Linked DNA regions of Aromatoleum petrolei. The protein of the gene in region 2 interacts with the protein of the main gene of each other region in a pairwise test. Links are inferred from orthologs where the notes say so. Each region holds a gene or a part of one and is shown on either strand. Other genes may lie near its edges.

Evidence for each region.
Region 1: the proteins of ftsB (region 2) and ftsL interact in binary tests that used the Escherichia coli proteins (3 or more experiments, as listed by UniProt). The link is inferred for Aromatoleum petrolei from one-to-one orthologs.

The regions. Positions count from the first base shown.
Region 1 is NZ_CP059560.1:1,821,144-1,830,613, forward strand. Bases 2,520-5,518 are described here. They hold ftsL (cell division protein FtsL), read right to left. Parts: upstream 4,153-5,518; coding sequence 3,886-4,152; downstream 2,520-3,885. Other genes in these bases: ToN1_RS08350 (peptidoglycan D,D-transpeptidase FtsI family protein), read right to left, coding at 2,520-3,889; rsmH (16S rRNA (cytosine(1402)-N(4))-methyltransferase RsmH), read right to left, coding at 4,149-5,087; mraZ (division/cell wall cluster transcriptional repressor MraZ), read right to left, coding at 5,084-5,518. Also shown: ToN1_RS08340 (UDP-N-acetylmuramoyl-tripeptide--D-alanyl-D-alanine ligase), read right to left, coding at 1-639; ToN1_RS08345 (UDP-N-acetylmuramoyl-L-alanyl-D-glutamate--2,6-diaminopimelate ligase), read right to left, coding at 633-2,138; more of ToN1_RS08350, read right to left, coding at 2,135-2,519; more of mraZ, read right to left, coding at 5,519-5,527; ToN1_RS08375 (hypothetical protein), read right to left, coding at 6,230-6,601; pyrC (dihydroorotase), read right to left, coding at 6,662-7,696; rsmI (16S rRNA (cytidine(1402)-2'-O)-methyltransferase), read right to left, coding at 7,753-8,574; ToN1_RS08390 (YraN family protein), read left to right, coding at 8,612-9,031; ToN1_RS08395 (phosphoheptose isomerase), read left to right, coding at 9,151-9,470. UniProt on the Escherichia coli protein: Essential cell division protein. May link together the upstream cell division proteins, which are predominantly cytoplasmic, with the downstream cell division proteins, which are predominantly periplasmic.
Region 2 is NZ_CP059560.1:4,951,450-4,958,110, reverse strand. What follows is about bases 3,676-6,636. They hold ftsB (cell division protein FtsB), read right to left. Parts: upstream 5,315-6,636; coding sequence 5,036-5,314; downstream 3,676-5,035. Other genes in these bases: eno (phosphopyruvate hydratase), read right to left, coding at 5,425-6,636; ToN1_RS22670 (CBS domain-containing protein), read left to right, coding at 4,575-5,006; ToN1_RS22675 (C40 family peptidase), read left to right, coding at 3,938-4,480; ToN1_RS22680 (MliC family protein), read left to right, coding at 3,676-3,845. Outside these bases: ToN1_RS22695 (HDOD domain-containing protein), read left to right, coding at 1-501; ToN1_RS22690 (M10 family metallopeptidase C-terminal domain-containing protein), read left to right, coding at 669-2,639; ToN1_RS22685 (SIMPL domain-containing protein), read left to right, coding at 2,764-3,477; more of ToN1_RS22680, read left to right, coding at 3,516-3,675; more of eno, read right to left, coding at 6,637-6,661. UniProt on the Escherichia coli protein: Essential cell division protein. May link together the upstream cell division proteins, which are predominantly cytoplasmic, with the downstream cell division proteins, which are predominantly periplasmic.

The DNA.
Region 1 (9,470 bases), 3.1 Mb from region 2 along the record:
CCCCTTCTCTCTGGCAATCTCGACCAGCGACCCCATGCCCTGCAGATGGGCGCGCTGCGCGTTGGTGACGATCGCCACGCTCGGTCGGGCAAGGGATGTCAGGTAGCCGATCTCGCCCGGATGGTTCATGCCCATCTCGATCACCGCCGCGCGATGATGTGCGCGCAGCTCGAGCAGGGTCAGCGGCAGCCCGATGTCGTTGTTGAGATTGCCGCTCGTGGCGAGGACGCAGTCCGGCGCATGGCCGTCATGTCGTGCTTGGGCGCGCATGATCGCCGCGCACATTTCCTTGACCGTGGTCTTGCCGTTGCTACCGGTCACACCGATCAGCGGGATGTCGAAGCGACTGCGCCAGTGCGCTGCCAGCACACCGAGTGCAAGGCGGGTGTCGCCGACAACGAGACGGGGAAACGGGATGTCCTCATGCTCGCGCTGCCATGCCTCGTCGACCAACGCAGCCGCGGCACCTGCTGCCGCGGCCTGCTCGACGAAGTCATGCCCGTCGAAATGCTCGCCGCGCAGGGCGACGAACAGCTGGCCGGAGCGGATGCGACGGCTATCGGTTCCCACGCAGGAGAAGGTGGCGTCGCCCACTGGGCGGAAGCCCGCGATCGTTGCTGCTTCCATGAGGCTCAGCATGCGCCCGTTCCCTTGGCCAGATTCCATTCGCGCAGGGCGATCTGCGCCTGCTCGACGTCAGAAAAGGGCAAGCGCACGCCCAGGATCTCCTGATAAGGCTCATGCCCCTTGCCGGCGAGCACGACCACGTCATTGACGCCTGCTTCGCCGACGGCGATGCGGATCGCCTGCGCCCGATCGATCACGCGCTCGGCCTGCGGGCCGGCACCCTGCATGATGGCGTCGATGATCTTCGCGGGATCCTCCGAGCGCGGGTTGTCGCTGGTCACGATCACGCGGTCGGCCTGCTGGCGTGCGGCTTCACCCATCAGCGGACGCTTGCCGGGGTCACGATCGCCGCCGCAACCGAACACGCACACAAGACGCCCGCCACGCGTCGCGACCGTCGCGCGCACCGATTCGAGCACTTTCGCCAACGCGTCCGGCGTGTGCGCGTAGTCGACCACAACGAGCGGCTCGGCGACACCGCCCACGAGTTGCATGCGCCCCTGCGGCGAGTTCAGATGCGCGACTGCATGCACGATCTCGTCCAGCGGCAAACCGCGCGCAAGCAGCGCACCGGCAACCGCCAGCAGGTTCGAGACGTTGAACCGTGCCACCATGCGCACGTCCAGCTCGCGTCGCACACCGTCAAAGGCCATGGTGAAGCGCAGACCCGATGCCGACATGCGGACATCCTGTGCACTCAGCAGGCGCACACCACGCACTGGCTCCGCCGCAGCCTGGGTAAAGCCGATCACCGGCAGCCCGGCAACGGCCAAGCGCCGTGCCTGCCCCAAACCGAAGGCGTCGTCCAGATTGATCACGGCGCTGCCCAGACCGGGCTGGTCGAACAGCCGGGCCTTCGCAGCGCCATACGCTTCCATCGTTCCGTGATAGTCGAGATGGTCGCGACTCAGGTTGGTGAACACGGCCACATCGAAGGCCACCGCATTCACACGCTCCTGATCGAGGCCGATCGACGACACTTCCATCGTCGCTGCAGTCCCGCCCGCAGCAAGAAAGTCCCGCAGGACACGATGAACCTCGAGGGCGTCGGGGGTCGTATTCAGCGTATCGGCAAGCTGCCCTGGAAAGCCGTTCCCCAAGGTCCCAATCACGCCGCATTTTTCGCCGAACCGGGCAAGAGCCCCAGCCAGCCACTGCGTGACGGTCGTCTTCCCGTTGGTACCGGTCACCCCGACGACCCACTGCCGGTCAGACGGGCGGCCATGGATCAGGTGGGCGAGATATCCGCCGAGGCGGCGCAGCTCGGCCACGGGAATGGTCGGGACCGGCAAGCCTTCCGCGCGGAATCCGTCGCGATCGTCGCACAGCACGGCGCCCGCGCCGCGCTCCAGGGCGGCACCGATGAACTTGCGTCCGTCCGAGGCCAGCCCTGGCCACGCCGCGAAGACATCCCCGGCGGTCACGCGGCGAGAATCGGCGGTAATGCCGGCGGGCACGACACCGGCCGCATGAAGGCGTTCGAGGATCGCGGATGCGAGTTCGAGGCTCACATGTTCTCCCGCGCGGGCACGACCGCCGCCGGCTTCTGCGCGAGCTGCAGCGGCACCAACGGAGCGTCGGGCGCCACGCCGAGCGCTCGCAGCGCTCCTTCGGTAATCTGGGCAAACACCGGCGCCGCTACTGCACCGCCGTAATACTGTCCCGCAGAGGGTTCGTCGATCATCACGGCAACGATAAGCCGCGGATCCGATGCCGGAGCTAATCCGACATAGGACGAAACATATTTGTTCGTGTAGTGCGCGCCTTCCAGCTTGATCGCGGTGCCGGTCTTGCCGGCAACGCGGTAGCCCGCGACCTGAGCCTTGGGCGCTGTACCACCGGGGCCGGATGCCAGCTCCAGCATACCGCGCATTTCACGCGCGGCGGCGGCCGAGAAGATGCGCTTGCCGCCGGCGGGCGGCGCATCGAGACGGGTCAGCGACAAGGGCACCAGCTCGCCGTCGCGGGCGAACGCGAGGTAAGCGTGCGCCATCTGAATGAGGGTCACGGAAACGCCGTGACCGTAGGACATCGTCGCCTGTTCGATTGGCTTCCACGTCTTCGCCGGACGCAGGCGCCCACCCGCCTCACCGGGGAATCCCAGGTTGAGTGGCTTGCCAAAGCCCAGTTCGTCGTACAGGCGCCACATTTCCTCAGGCGAGAAATGCATCGCCACCTTGACCGTGCCGATATTGGAGGACTTCTGGATCACCTGCGCGACGGTCAGTGCGCCGTTGCGGTGCGAATCCGAAATCGTCGCCCGCCCGATCGTCATACGCCCCGGCGCCGTATCGATGATCGTGCCGGGCTGCACCTTACCCCGATCCAGCGCGAGGCCGACGATGAAGGGCTTCATGATCGAGCCCGGCTCGTACACGTCGGTGAGGACGCGGTTGCGCAGCTGGGCGCCGCTGAGGTTGGAGCGATTGTTCGGGTTATAGGTCGGCGCATTGACCAGCGCGAGCACCTCGCCGGTGCGCGCGTCGAGCACCACCGCTGCACCAGCCTTCGCCTTGTGCGTCTGCATCGCCTGACGCAAGGACGAATACGCCAAATACTGAATCTTGGCGTCGATCGACAGCGCGAGATCCTGCCCGTCGCGCGGCGCCCGGATGGCTTCGACATCCTCGATGATTTGCCCGCGGCGGTCGCGGATCACGCGCCGTGCGCCCGGCTTGCCGGCGAGGACGCCTTCGAAGGCGAGCTCGACACCTTCCTGTCCCTTGTCATCCACCCCGGTGAAGCCCAGCACGTGGGCCATCACCTCGCCGCCGGGATAGTAGCGGCGGTATTCCTGTTGCTGATGGACGCCAGGCAGCTTCAGGTCTGCGATCTGCTCGGCGGTCTCGGGCGACACCTGGCGCTTCAAATAGACAAAGTCGCGACCGGCGGCGAGCCTATGATTGAGTTCCTGCACGTCCATTTCGAGCAGGCCGGCAAGCTTGCGCGCATCGGGCGGGGTGAGATTCACATCGGTCGGAATCGCCCAGATCGAACGCACCGGGGTGCTCACCGCCAGCATGTCGCCGTGCCGATCCGTGACGCGACCACGCGTCGCCGGCACCTCGAGCACGCGCGCATAGCGCGACTCGCCCTTAGCCTGCAGAAATTCGTTATTGACCCCTTGCAGGTACATCGCGCGCCCGACCAGCGCCAGCGAGCACGCCATCAGGCCCAGCACCACCACGCGCGGACGCCAGGTTGGAAGGCCGTGCCGCAGCAGGGGGTTGTGATTGAAGGTCACCGTTCGCTGCTTGCTCATTTGACCCCCTCGATCGAGAAGACCTGCCCCGGCACCGGCGCGCGCATTCCGATGCGCTCGCGGGCGATCTTTTCGACACGCGCGTGCGCGGCCCAGGTGCTCTGCTCGAGTTGCAGCTGGTCCCACTCCACTTCGAGGCCGTGAGCGCGCGCTTGCTCGCGCTCGAGCTCGGAGAACAGCTTGCGGGCCTGGTGCTGCGATGCGACCACGCCCAGTGCGCTCGCCACCACCACCGCCACGAGGAAGGCGTCGGCCCGGATCATGCCTGCGCCTCCGTGCGCTCGGCCACGCGCATCACGGCACTGCGGGCACGCGGGTTCGCCGCAACCTCCGCCTCACCCGGACGCACGGCCTTGCCGACCAGCGCCAGACGCGGCTTGGGCAGATCCGCTGCACGCACCGGCAGGCGAGAGGGCAACTGCGGCGGACGCGACTCGTCACGCATGAAACGCTTGACGATGCGGTCTTCGAGCGAGTGGAAGCTGATAACCGCCAACCGTCCGCCCGGCTTCAGCCGTGCGACCGTATCAGGCAGGATCAGCGACAGCTCTTCGAGCTCCTGATTGATGAAAATCCGTAGAGCCTGGAAACTGCGCGTCGCCGGGTGCTGCCCCGGCTCGCGTGTGCGGACCGCTTTTTCCACGATCGCGGCAAGCTGTCGAGTGGTTGCAACAGCCCCCCCTGTCCGAGCAGCTGCAATCGCCTTTGCAATCGCATGAGCAAACCGTTCTTCCCCATAATCCCTGAGCACCTCCGTGATTTGCGCGACAGACGCTTCTGCCAGCCATTGCGCCACGGTCTGCCCGCGGCTCGTATCCATGCGCATGTCGAGCGGCGCATCGAACCGAAAACTCATGCCCCGCTCCGGCTCGTCGAGCTGCGGAGAGGACACGCCAAGATCGAGTAGTACGCCATCGACCCGGCTGACGCCGAGTCCGTCGAGCTCGCCGGCAAACGAACTGAAAGGCGCATGCACGAGGGTCAGACGGGGATCGGCGATCTGGCGACCGGCCTCGATCGCCGAGGGATCGCGATCGAAGGCAATGAGCCGCCCCTGCGACCCGAGTGCCGCGAGAATCGCCCGGCTGTGACCACCGCGACCGAAGGTACCGTCCACATAGACGCCGCCGGACCGGATCGCCAACGCATCGACAGCTTCGGACAGGAGCACGGTAACGTGCCGGGAGGACAGGCTCACAGCGCGAGGCTCTCGAATCCTGCCGGCAACGCGGCACCGGAAAGCGCGAGCATCGCCTCCTGCTGCTTCTGCCATCCGGCATCCGACCACAACTCGAAGTGGGTTCCCTGGCCGACCAGCCATACCTGCTTGTCCAACCCGGCCCACTGACGCGACGACGGGGCGATCAGCACGCGCCCCGCGCCATCGAGCTCTTCCTCCTGGGCAAAACCGATCAGCAGACGCTTGAGGGCCGCAGCGGCGGGGTCGAGGCCGGGCATCGCCGCAACCTGCGCGCGGATCGGCTCCCAGACAGCTTGCGGATAAACCAGCAGGCACTTGTGAGGATGAGCGGTGACCACCAGCGGCGCCCCGTCGGGAACGAGGGCGTCACGATGCCGCGCAGGGATCGCAACGCGACCCTTGGCATCGAGACTGAGCGCAGCGGCTCCCTGGAACATTCCACCCCCTGATTTTGCCCGCCGAGGCGACATGCATATGCCACCTTGACCCACTTTTTACCACCAGCCCCCACTTTAGAGTAAAGGAAATGAGGGGTCAAGCCGAACACAGGAAGTTTTCCGTTGCTACACAATGACTTATGAACGAGCGAAGCGTCGCCATAAACCCTGAAAAATCAAGGCAGATAGCGCAACTTCATGAGAAAAGCGTGGAGAATCGGGCGCAGAACGAGCCCGAAGTGGGGAACTGTGGGAAAACGCACACCGAAGTGGGGAAAAACGGCTCGGCGCGAAATGGGAAGTTCGCCGATAAGCCGGGTTTTGTCGAACGGCCGCGACCTTCGCCGCAGCCGCCGGGCAATCATTCCTCTGGGGGCCGTGTTGCCACGGCGCTCTAGCAGCCTACCCGGGAGCAGCGCGAGCCACGCCATTGCTCCCCTATTTGGCCTTGCCCCGGATGGGGTTTACCGTGCCAGTCCTGTCACCAGGACTGCGGTGGGCTCTTACCCCACCATTTCACCCTTACCTGTGCCTGCGAACAGGCCATCGGCGGTTTGCTTTCTGTTGCACTTTCCGTCGCCTCGCGGCGCCCGGCCGTTAGCCGGCATCCTGCTCTGCGGGGCCCGGACTTTCCTCCACGCACACGAGGTGCGCAGCGATTGCCTGGCGAACTTCCCGCCGCCGATTATACGCGACGCGCGCTCACCTGCCTGCCGGAATGAAGGTCGCCACGCCGTCCTTGAAGCGGAAAGTGCCGAGCGCCGGCCCCGGCGCCGAGCCGGCGGCGTTGTCCCAGTCCTGCACCTGGCACTTGTCGGTCCCGACGAGGTACCAGCGCCTGCCCTGATGAAGCGCCCACAGACGCTCGCCGGCCTCGAACACTTCCATCGGCGTCAGTTCGGTACCGTCCGGGTGGATCGGGACGCGGTTCTGGCAGTGCGGCAGACGCGACGCGATCACCGCCTGGTTGACAGTGCCCTGCCAGAAATAAGGTTTTTCGCGCACCAGGATCAGGGCATGCTGGCTACCCTCGATCATGAAGGCGGTGGCGCTGTTCTCGCACGCCGCAAGCATGGGCAACATCGCCAGAGCGGCAATCGCTTTTGTCCGGGCACTCCGCATAAAGACTCCCTATCAGAGCAGACGCCAGGCGATCGTCTCGCCGGCACGCAGAGGCACCAGCGGATCGCCAGCCAGATAGTCGTACGCGGCCGGAACCTCCCAAACCTGCTTGGCCAGCGTGATGCGGCCGGAATTGGGCGGAAGGCCATAGAACGCGGGGCCGTTAAGGCTCGCGAAAGCCTCGAGGCGATCTAGCGCACCGGCCTGCTCGAAGGCTTCGGCGTACAGCTCGATTCCCGCATGCGCCGTGTAGCATCCCGCACAGCCGCAGCCGGCCTCCTTCGTCGAGCGCGCATGCGGCGCGGAGTCGGTGCCGAGGAAGAACTTCGCACTGCCGGAGGTCGCAGCCTCGACCAGTGCGCGCCGATGGGTTTCGCGCTTGAGCACAGGCAGGCAGTAATGATGCGGACGGATGCCGCCGGCGAAGATCGCGTTGCGGTTCAGCAGCAAGTGGTGAGCCGTGATCGTGGCGCCGACCGTGTCGCCCGCCGCCTTCACGAACTCGGCGGCATCAGCGGTGGTGATGTGCTCGAACACGACACGCAGCCCGGGAAAGCGCTGAGTCAGCGGGGCGAGCACGCGCTCGATGAACACCTGCTCGCGGTCGAAGACGTCCACGTCGCCCTGCGTCACCTCGCCATGCACGCACAGCACCATCCCGACGCGTTCCATGCGCTCCAGCACCGGCCAGACCTTCTCGATCGCAGTGACTCCCGCATCGGAATTGGTCGTCGCACCCGCTGGGTAGAGCTTCGCTGCCACCACCGCGCCGCTCGCCTTGGCGCGGTCGATCTCGTCCGCCGCCATGTTGTCCGTGAGATAGAGGCTCATCAACGGCTCGAAATCGATGCCGACCGGCACCGCCGCGCGGATGCGCTCGCGGTATTCAAGGGCCTGCGCCGTTGTCGTCACGGGCGGGCGCAGGTTGGGCATGATGAGCGCGCGACCGAAACGCTGCGCCGTGTGCGGCACGACGGCCGCAAGCGCGGCGCCGTCGCGCACGTGCAGGTGCCAGTCGTCGGGGCGGATGAGGGATAGGGTGTGCATGGGGCTCCAGGGTCGGAATGCGGGCGCCGTTCGTCGCGCCGATTATATATGCAGGCTCAACTGCCCTTCAGCTCCAGCGCTCGCGCGTACAGCAACTTGCGCGCCGCTCCAGTGATGTCCGCCGCAAGCCGCGCCGCGCTCTTGACCGGCAGTTCCTCCAGCAGCAGCGCGAGGGTTCGCTCGGCATCCGGCGGCAAACCCTCCACCGCGGGAGCCCCGGACACGATCAGCACGAACTCACCACGACAACGGTTCGCGTCGGCCGCCAGCCACGCCGGCGCCTCGCCCAGCGGCATGCGCGCGATCTGCTCGTAGATCTTCGTGATTTCGCGCGCGATGACGATGTCGCGCGAAGGCTCCAGCACCGCCGCGAGGTCTTCGACCGATTCGGCAATGCGGTGCGGAGATTCGTAGAACACCAGCGGCACCTCCTGCCCGCGCAGTTCCCCGATGCGCGCACGCCGCGCGGCCTGCTTGGCCGGCAGAAAGCCGACGAAGCGGAAACCGTCGTCCACGAAACCGGACGCGGACAGCGCCGCGATGGCCGCACAAGGGCCGGGCACAGGCACCACCGGAAAGCCTGCCTCGCGGACCCGCGCGACCGCCCGCGCACCGGGGTCCGAGATCGCCGGCGTGCCGGCATCGCTGATCAGCGCGACGTGCTGCCCCGTCTCCAGCATCCGGATCACCTGGCCGACGGCGGTCTGCTCGTTGTGCTCGTGCAGCGGAAAAAGGCGGGTACGAATGCCCAACGCGTCGAGCAAGCGCTGGCTGTGGCGCGTATCCTCGGCGGCAATGGCACCGACCTCGCTCAGCACAGCCTGCGCGCGGATGCTTATGTCCTGGAGGTTCCCGAGCGGCGTCGCCACCACATACAATGACGGCGTACTTGAGAGCGGAGATGGACTGGTCGACATGGACATCGGGGAGCGCAGCAAAAGGGAAGGCATTGTCGGGCGGCCGGTGTCTCGCACGCAAGCGCGAGGCAAGGCCGGGGAGGAACTGGCCGAGCGCTTCCTCGCGCGCCGTGGCCTCAGCCCGCTCGCCCGCAACGTGCGTTGCCGCGGCGGCGAAGTGGATCTCGTGTGCCTGGACCGCGGCACCGTGGTATTCGTCGAAGTCCGCCTGCGCAGCAATCCGGGCTTCGGCGGCGCCGCGGCGAGCATCACTGCGACAAAGCGCCGGCGTGTCGTGCTGGCCGCACGCTGGTGGCTCGCGGGCGCCGGCCGACGCTTCGCTGAACGCCCCTGCCGCTTCGACGCGGTGCTGATGAGCGCGCTCGACGAAGCAACGGTGGAATGGTTGCGCGGCGCGTTCGACGCCGATGCATGGTAAGCGTCTGTAAAGCAACCCGCCGCAGCAGCGCGCAGCGCGGCACACTAGCACTGCACGGCGGGTCCGGCATTCGCCTCGTGCTAGACTTTTGCCCCCGACAGAAGTGACCCGAGCCCCTCATGGACCTGATTCACCGCATCTCCCGACAATTCGAAGACAGCGCCCGCACCAAGCTCGACTCGCTGGAGGCGCTGGCGGCCCCGATCGCAGGAGCCGTGGAGATCATGACCGGCAGCCTGCTCAACAACGGCAAGATCCTCGCGTGCGGCAATGGCGGCTCGGCTGCCGATGCGCAACATTTCGCCGCCGAACTGGTCAACCGCTTCGAGATGGAGCGCCCCCCGCTCGCCGCCGTGGCGCTGACGACCGACACCTCGACGCTGACCTCGATCGCCAACGATTACGATTACAACCAGGTCTTCTCGAAACAGGTGCGTGC
Region 2 (6,661 bases):
TTCGACGGCATATCGCGTCGGCTTTGGACACACTCCGTGACCACCGCTGCCGCCTGTTCCGTCCTCGCGCAGAAATTCGGCCGTGTGACCGCCGACCAGGCGCTGTTCGCGGGGCTGGTGCATGACCTGGGCGCCAGCTACATGCTCTATCGCGCCTCGCAGTACGACGAACTGCGGGAGCGGCCCGATACCGTCCGACACCTCGTCTACCAATGGCACGAGAGCATCGGCGAGTCCCTGCTCTTCTCCCTCGGCATTCCCGAGGAGATCGCCATCGCCACGCGCGACCACGACCACCCCCGTCCCGTACCCGAGTACCCGCGCCATCTCACCGACATCGTCTACATCGGCAACGTCATGGCCGGTGGACATTTCGAGTGGATGAAGAAGGATTTCGACGCCGCTGCGCAGGCCCGCGCCGAGCTAGGCGAACCGTATCTATCCCTCATGGACGACATGAACGCCGTGGCCACCGATCTACACGCCGTGCTTGAGGGTTGATCCATCCGGCAAGTGACCACGAGCGGAAACTACGGAGCCGAATCCCCTACGGATTGCCTGTAAAATGACCTCCGGACCGGGGCACGCGAAACGCCGGGGTCGCCCCGGCGACGCCACGATCGATTCGCCTGTCCGACCGACCATCCCGCACGGACACGGAGGCGCGCATGGCTCTGGCAGCACTTTCGACGCAGCAGATCATCGAACAGCTCGATTCGGGCTATCACTGGGTCGGCAGCACCGTCACCTACGCGTTTCCCGTCAGCACCGCCAACCTGTACTGGACCGACGAAGGCGGCTCGTTCCAGCCGCTGGGTTTCACCCAGCAGGCCCACGCCGAACTGGCACTCGCCTCCTGGGACGATTTGATCGCCCCTTCCTTCGCCGAAGTGTCGGGCACCTCGTCCGACATCGAATTCGGGTTCACGCTCAGCACCGACTATGCCCACGCCTACTTCCCGAACTACGGAAGCGTCTGGTTGAGGGCCGGCGAAACCTCGCTCGCCGACCCCGAGGTCGGCAGTTACGGCTACATGACCTATGTCCACGAGATCGGCCACGCCCTCGGGCTCGACCACATGGGCGACTACAACGGTTACGCACCCGAGCCGACCAGCTACCAGGACAGCACCGTCCTATCCGTCATGTCCTACTTCGGCCCAACCCATGGCACCTGGTCCGCCGGAACCGGCCAGATCGCTTGGGCCGACTGGATAGGCTCGGATGGTCAGCTCCATCAGCCCCAGACGCCCATGCTCAATGACGTGCTGGCGATCCAGAGCATCTACGACGCAGATCGCAGCACCCGCAGTGGCGACACCACCTACGGCTTCGGCGCCAACGTCGGCGGCGCGATGGCGACAATCCTCGATTTCAGGCTTAACCCCCACCCCGTACTCACGATCTACGATGCGGGCGGTAACGACACCCTCAACCTCAGCGGCTGGTCGTCGGCCAGCACGGTCGATATCGCGCCGGGAGCGTACAGCTCCTGCAACGACATGACCAACAACCTCGCCATCGCGTACTCGACGGACATCGAGAACGTCATCTGCGGCGGCGGCGCCGATACGATCAGAGGCAATACCCTCGCCAATCGTCTCGACGGCGGCGGCGGAAACGACTGGATCTATGGATTCGGCGGCGACGACGAACTCCTCGGCGGCAGCGGCAACGACTACCTCGACGGCGGCATCGGCGTCGACTGGGCCATCCTGGGCGCGGATCTCGGCAGCTACGCGATCATCTACGACTCCACCGCCGGGGCCTTCACCTTCCAGAGCCAGTGGAGCGGCATCGACACAATCACCGGCGTCGAGTACTTCCGCTTCGCCGACGGCCTCACCCGCAGTGCGGGTGAACTCACCGGGGGACAGCGCGCCGCGCCCGTTGCCGGAATCGCGGTTTCGGGCACCGGTCGCGCCGACATCCTCTCCGGCACCGATGCGGACGACCAGCTATTCGGCCTGGGCGGCGCCGATTCGCTCGACGGCGGGTTCGGTCATGACCTGCTCGACGGCGGCCGTGGTGCGGACCGACTCTCGGGCGGCAACGGCGACGATACCTATATCGTCGACAACCGTAGCGACGTCGTGACCGAATCGAACGGCCTGCTGGGCGGCATCGACACCGTGCGCAGTTCCATCTCCTTCGCCCTGGGCGCAAGCCTCGAACATCTCACCCTCACCGGCCGCGCACGCGCCAACGGCAGCGGCAACGACGGCGACAACGTCATTGCGGGCAACACCGGGCGCAACACCCTCGAAGGCGGCGGCGGCGACGACACCCTGATCGGCGCCGGGGGCCTCGACATCCTCACCGGCGGCGCAGGTCAGGACATTTTCCGCTTTGACGCCGTGGCCGACAGCGGAGTGAGCGCCCGCAAGGCGGACCGGATCACTGATTTCACGATCGGCGAGGATCTCCTCGACCTCTCCCTCATCGACGCGAACCTCCTCACCGCAGGGGACGACGCCTTCGACGCCACCTTCGTGGCCGCTGGAACGGCCTTTTACGCACCGGGCCAACTCCAGCTTGCCGACGGCATCCTGTACGGCAACGTGGACGCCGATGCGAAACCGGAGTTCGTGATCAACGTCGGACTCCTCACCCTCTCCCACAACGACATCGTGCTCTGATCGCCCGATTTGACGCATTTCCCGCCCAATCGCCTTACACACAATTACAACGCAAGTGCATGGAAGGCTTGATACCGAACGCGGTCGCGCTACACTTCGCGCCTTGACGCCTTCCGGACGGAATATGCACAAACACACGGCCATGCACCGCTGCCTGCTCGTCCTCCTGCTTCCGCTGCTCGTCTCAACGTCAAGCCATGCAGCCGAACAGAAATCGGCCAGCGAGGGAACGACTGTCGAGCTATCCGCCGATGCCCGCCGCGCGGCCCCCAATGACCTCGCCATCGCAAACCTCTATTTCCAGGCGGATGACCGAAATCCTGCTGCGCTCGCACGACAGGTCAACAGCGCCATGGCGACCGCACTTGAACAGGTGCGCGGCCACGCGACCGTGAAGGCGAAATCCGCCGGGACCACGACTTTCCCCGTGTACGGCAAGGAAGGCCGGCGTATCGAGGGCTGGCGCATGCGCTCCGACATCCAACTCGAAAGCCGGGATCTCCCTGCGCTCACCGAACTCCTCGGCAAGCTCCAGGGAACGCTTGCGCTCGGAGGCCTGACCCTGCAGCCCTCGCCCGAAACGCGCAAGAACACCGCAGACCTCGCCGCCACGGACGCTATCCGCGCCTTCCAGGAACGCGCCGGAGCCATTGCTGCCACCCTGAACAAACCGTGGCGCATTCGCCACCTGGCCGTGACCCACAGCGGCTCCCCCCGTCCGCCCTTCCCCGCAGCACGCGCCTCGGCATTCGCCGCCGAGGCCGCACCGATGCCCGTCGAAGCTGGCGAAACGGAGATCATCGTCACCGTCAGCGGGACCATCGAACTGACGGATTAACTCGGCCCCACCCGCCGCACGCTTCATACAGACACTTCATGCGCATCAATCGCCATCTGGCCGCCCTTTCCGCAGTTCTCATCGGCGCCGGCTCCCTTGCCGGCACTGCCTGGCCCCGAGAGGGATCGCGGGTCGTCAGTTACAGCTGTCCCGGCGGCGAGCAGTTCACCGTCGAATATTTCGACGGCCATGTGCGCCTGCGCACCGGCGCAGGCATCTTCGCCCTCACCGGCGAAAAGACGGTCGACGGGGAGAAATATTCCGACGGGCATACCCTGCTCTCGGCCAACGGTGACCAGGCAGCACTGGTCCGGCCGGGCCTGCCCGACAGCCTGGCCTGCCGGCCTGTCGGCAAAACCTCGCTCTGACGCCCCGTAGGGTACTGCCACAACCTGAACGCCCACTGGACACCAGAAGGCAAATTCCCCTATCGTTCGGGGATCGCGTGCAGGGGAGCTCCATGGTCGTTCGCAAGCTGCTTCATGCCTTCATGGCATCGACGATCGCAGCCCTCGTAGCGGCCTGCGGCAGCGTTCCGGCCCCGCGCCCCGAGGCCTCCACCGCGCCGAACAATTCCTCCGGGCGCGTCAGCGCCGACTACTTCGTCCTCGAAGAACCCGAACATTCGCGGGAAATGGTCATCTTCGCGCTGGGCCTGCTCGACACCGGGTACCGCTTCGGCGGCCGCAATCCCGATGCGGGTCTCGATTGCAGCGGCATGGTGTCCTACATCGTCGAACAAGTTTCCGGCCGCCGCTTGCCGCACAACGCCGCACAGATCGCCGACCGGACGCGCCCGGTCAGTCTCGCGCTGCTCCAGCCGGGCGATCTCGTGTTCTTCAACACCATGAACCGGCCATACTCCCACATGGGCATCTACATGGGCGAAGGCAAGTTCGTGCACGCACCATCGAGTCGGGGGCGCGTGCGCGTCGAACGGCTCGACAGCCCCTATTTCAGATCCAGATTCGACGGTGCCAGGACGCTCCTGGCGGACAGTTGAACGAGGCGACCCGGGCGCCTACAACCCGGGGCGGCGCTGCACCCGCCGACGCTGACAGGAAGCATCTCATCCACTCTTCAGCAGGAGCAGAATCATGCATACACGAAAGATCAGCGAGGTCATCGCCGGCCGCCCCATCCTCACAGGCCCTGCGGACCTGACCGTCAGCGAGGCTGCGCGTCTGATGGCCGCGGCCAAGGTCGGATCCATCATGCTCACCGAAGGCGGCCGTCTCATCGGGATCTTTACGGAACGCGACGCCCTCGTGCGCGTGCTCGCCGCCGGACTGGACCCGCAGGCGACACCCGTCGCGCGTGCGATGACCACGAAGGTGATGACCGCAACGCCCGAAATGCCCCTCGGCCACGCATTGCACCTGATGTTCGAAGGCGGATTCCGGCACGTGCCCGTCGTGAGTGACGGCCGGCCTGTGGGAATGGTGTCTGCGCGCGACGCGCTCGGCCCCGAGCTGGTCGAATTCGAGGGTGAGCTGTTGCAGCGCGAAGCGATCGCCGAAGTGCTCTGAGCAGGCAGCACTCCCCGGGGTAGCCGCCGTCAGGGCTTCTGCCGGGGGGTGTGAACGAAAACCTCGCCGGGCTTGGTCAGCCCGAGCTCGAAACGTGCGCGTTCCTCGATCGCCTCGTTGCCGGACTTGAGATCACGGACCTCGGCTTCCAGGCCCGCGTTGCGCTGCTCCAGCTCGCGATTCTTCTCGCGCTGCTCCTGCAGTTGCCGGTCGACATCCCACACCCGCAACCAGCCGCCTTTGCCCAGCCAGAGCGGATACTGGAGGGCTCCAACCAGCAGGACAAGGATGACCAGAGGCCAGCGCATAAGGATGAAAATAAGTTCGTAATCAAAAGAAGGCCGGCGAATCGATCGCCGGCCTTGTGCATTGAATCATCGCGAACGGCCCTTTCAGGCCGCCGCAGAACGCGAAACGCTCAGCGCACGCGCAGGTTGTAGAAGGCGCGACGGCCTGGGTAGCTGACGGTATCGCCGAGATCTTCCTCGATGCGCAGCAGCTGGTTGTACTTCGAGATGCGGTCCGAACGCGAGAGCGAACCGGTCTTGATCTGCATCGCGTTGAGGCCGACGGCAATGTCGGCGATCGTCGAGTCCTCGGTCTCGCCCGAACGGTGCGAGATCACGGCCGTGTAGCCGGCGCGCTTGGCCATCTCGACCGCTGCGAAGGTTTCCGACAGCGTGCCGATCTGGTTGATCTTGATGAGGATCGAGTTGGCGATACCCTGATCGATACCCTGCTCGAGAATCTTCGTGTTGGTCACGAACAGGTCGTCGCCAACGATCTGGATCTTCTTGCCAAGCTTGTCGGTCAGCGTCTTCCAGCCCGCCCAGTCGCCTTCGGCCATGCCGTCCTCGATCGAGACGATCGGGAATCGGTCGGCCAGCGTCGAAAGGTAGTCGGCAAAGCCTTCGGAGCTCAGGGTCAGGCCCTCGCCGGCGAGCACGTACTTGCCGTCCTTGTAGAACTCGGACGCAGCGCAGTCGAGCGCCAGCAGCACGTCGCGGCCCGGCTCGTAACCGGCGTTCGAGATAGCCTCGAGAATGAGATTCAAGGCCTCGTCGGTGCCCGACACGTTCGGCGCGAAGCCGCCTTCATCGCCGACGGTCGTCGGGTAGCCCTTCTTGTCGGTGAGCTTCTTCAGGTGGTGGAAAACTTCGGCCCCGCAGCGTAGCGCCTCACGGAAGCTGCCCATCGACACCGGCATGATCATGCATTCCTGGATGTCCAGGCTGTTGTTCGCGTGCGCGCCGCCGTTGATGACGTTCATCATTGGCACCGGCATCGCCATCGGGCCCGAACCGCCGAAGTAGCGGTACAGCGGCAGGCCGGCCTCTTCGGCTGCAGCCTTGGCGACCGCCATCGACACAGCCAGCATCGCATTGGCGCCCAGGCGCGACTTGTTCTCGGTCCCGTCGAGCTCGATCAGGCTGCGGTCAATGAACGCCTGCTCCTCAGCGTCGAGGCCGATGATCGATTCCGAGATCTCAGTGTTGACGTTCTCGACCGCACGCAGGACGCCCTTGCCCAGATAGCGCGCGGCGTCACCATCACGCAGTTCGATGGCTTCGCGCGAACCGGTGGAGGCGCCCGACGGCACCGCCGCACGGCCCATAACGCCGGATTCGAGCAGAACGTCCGCCTCGACGGTCGGG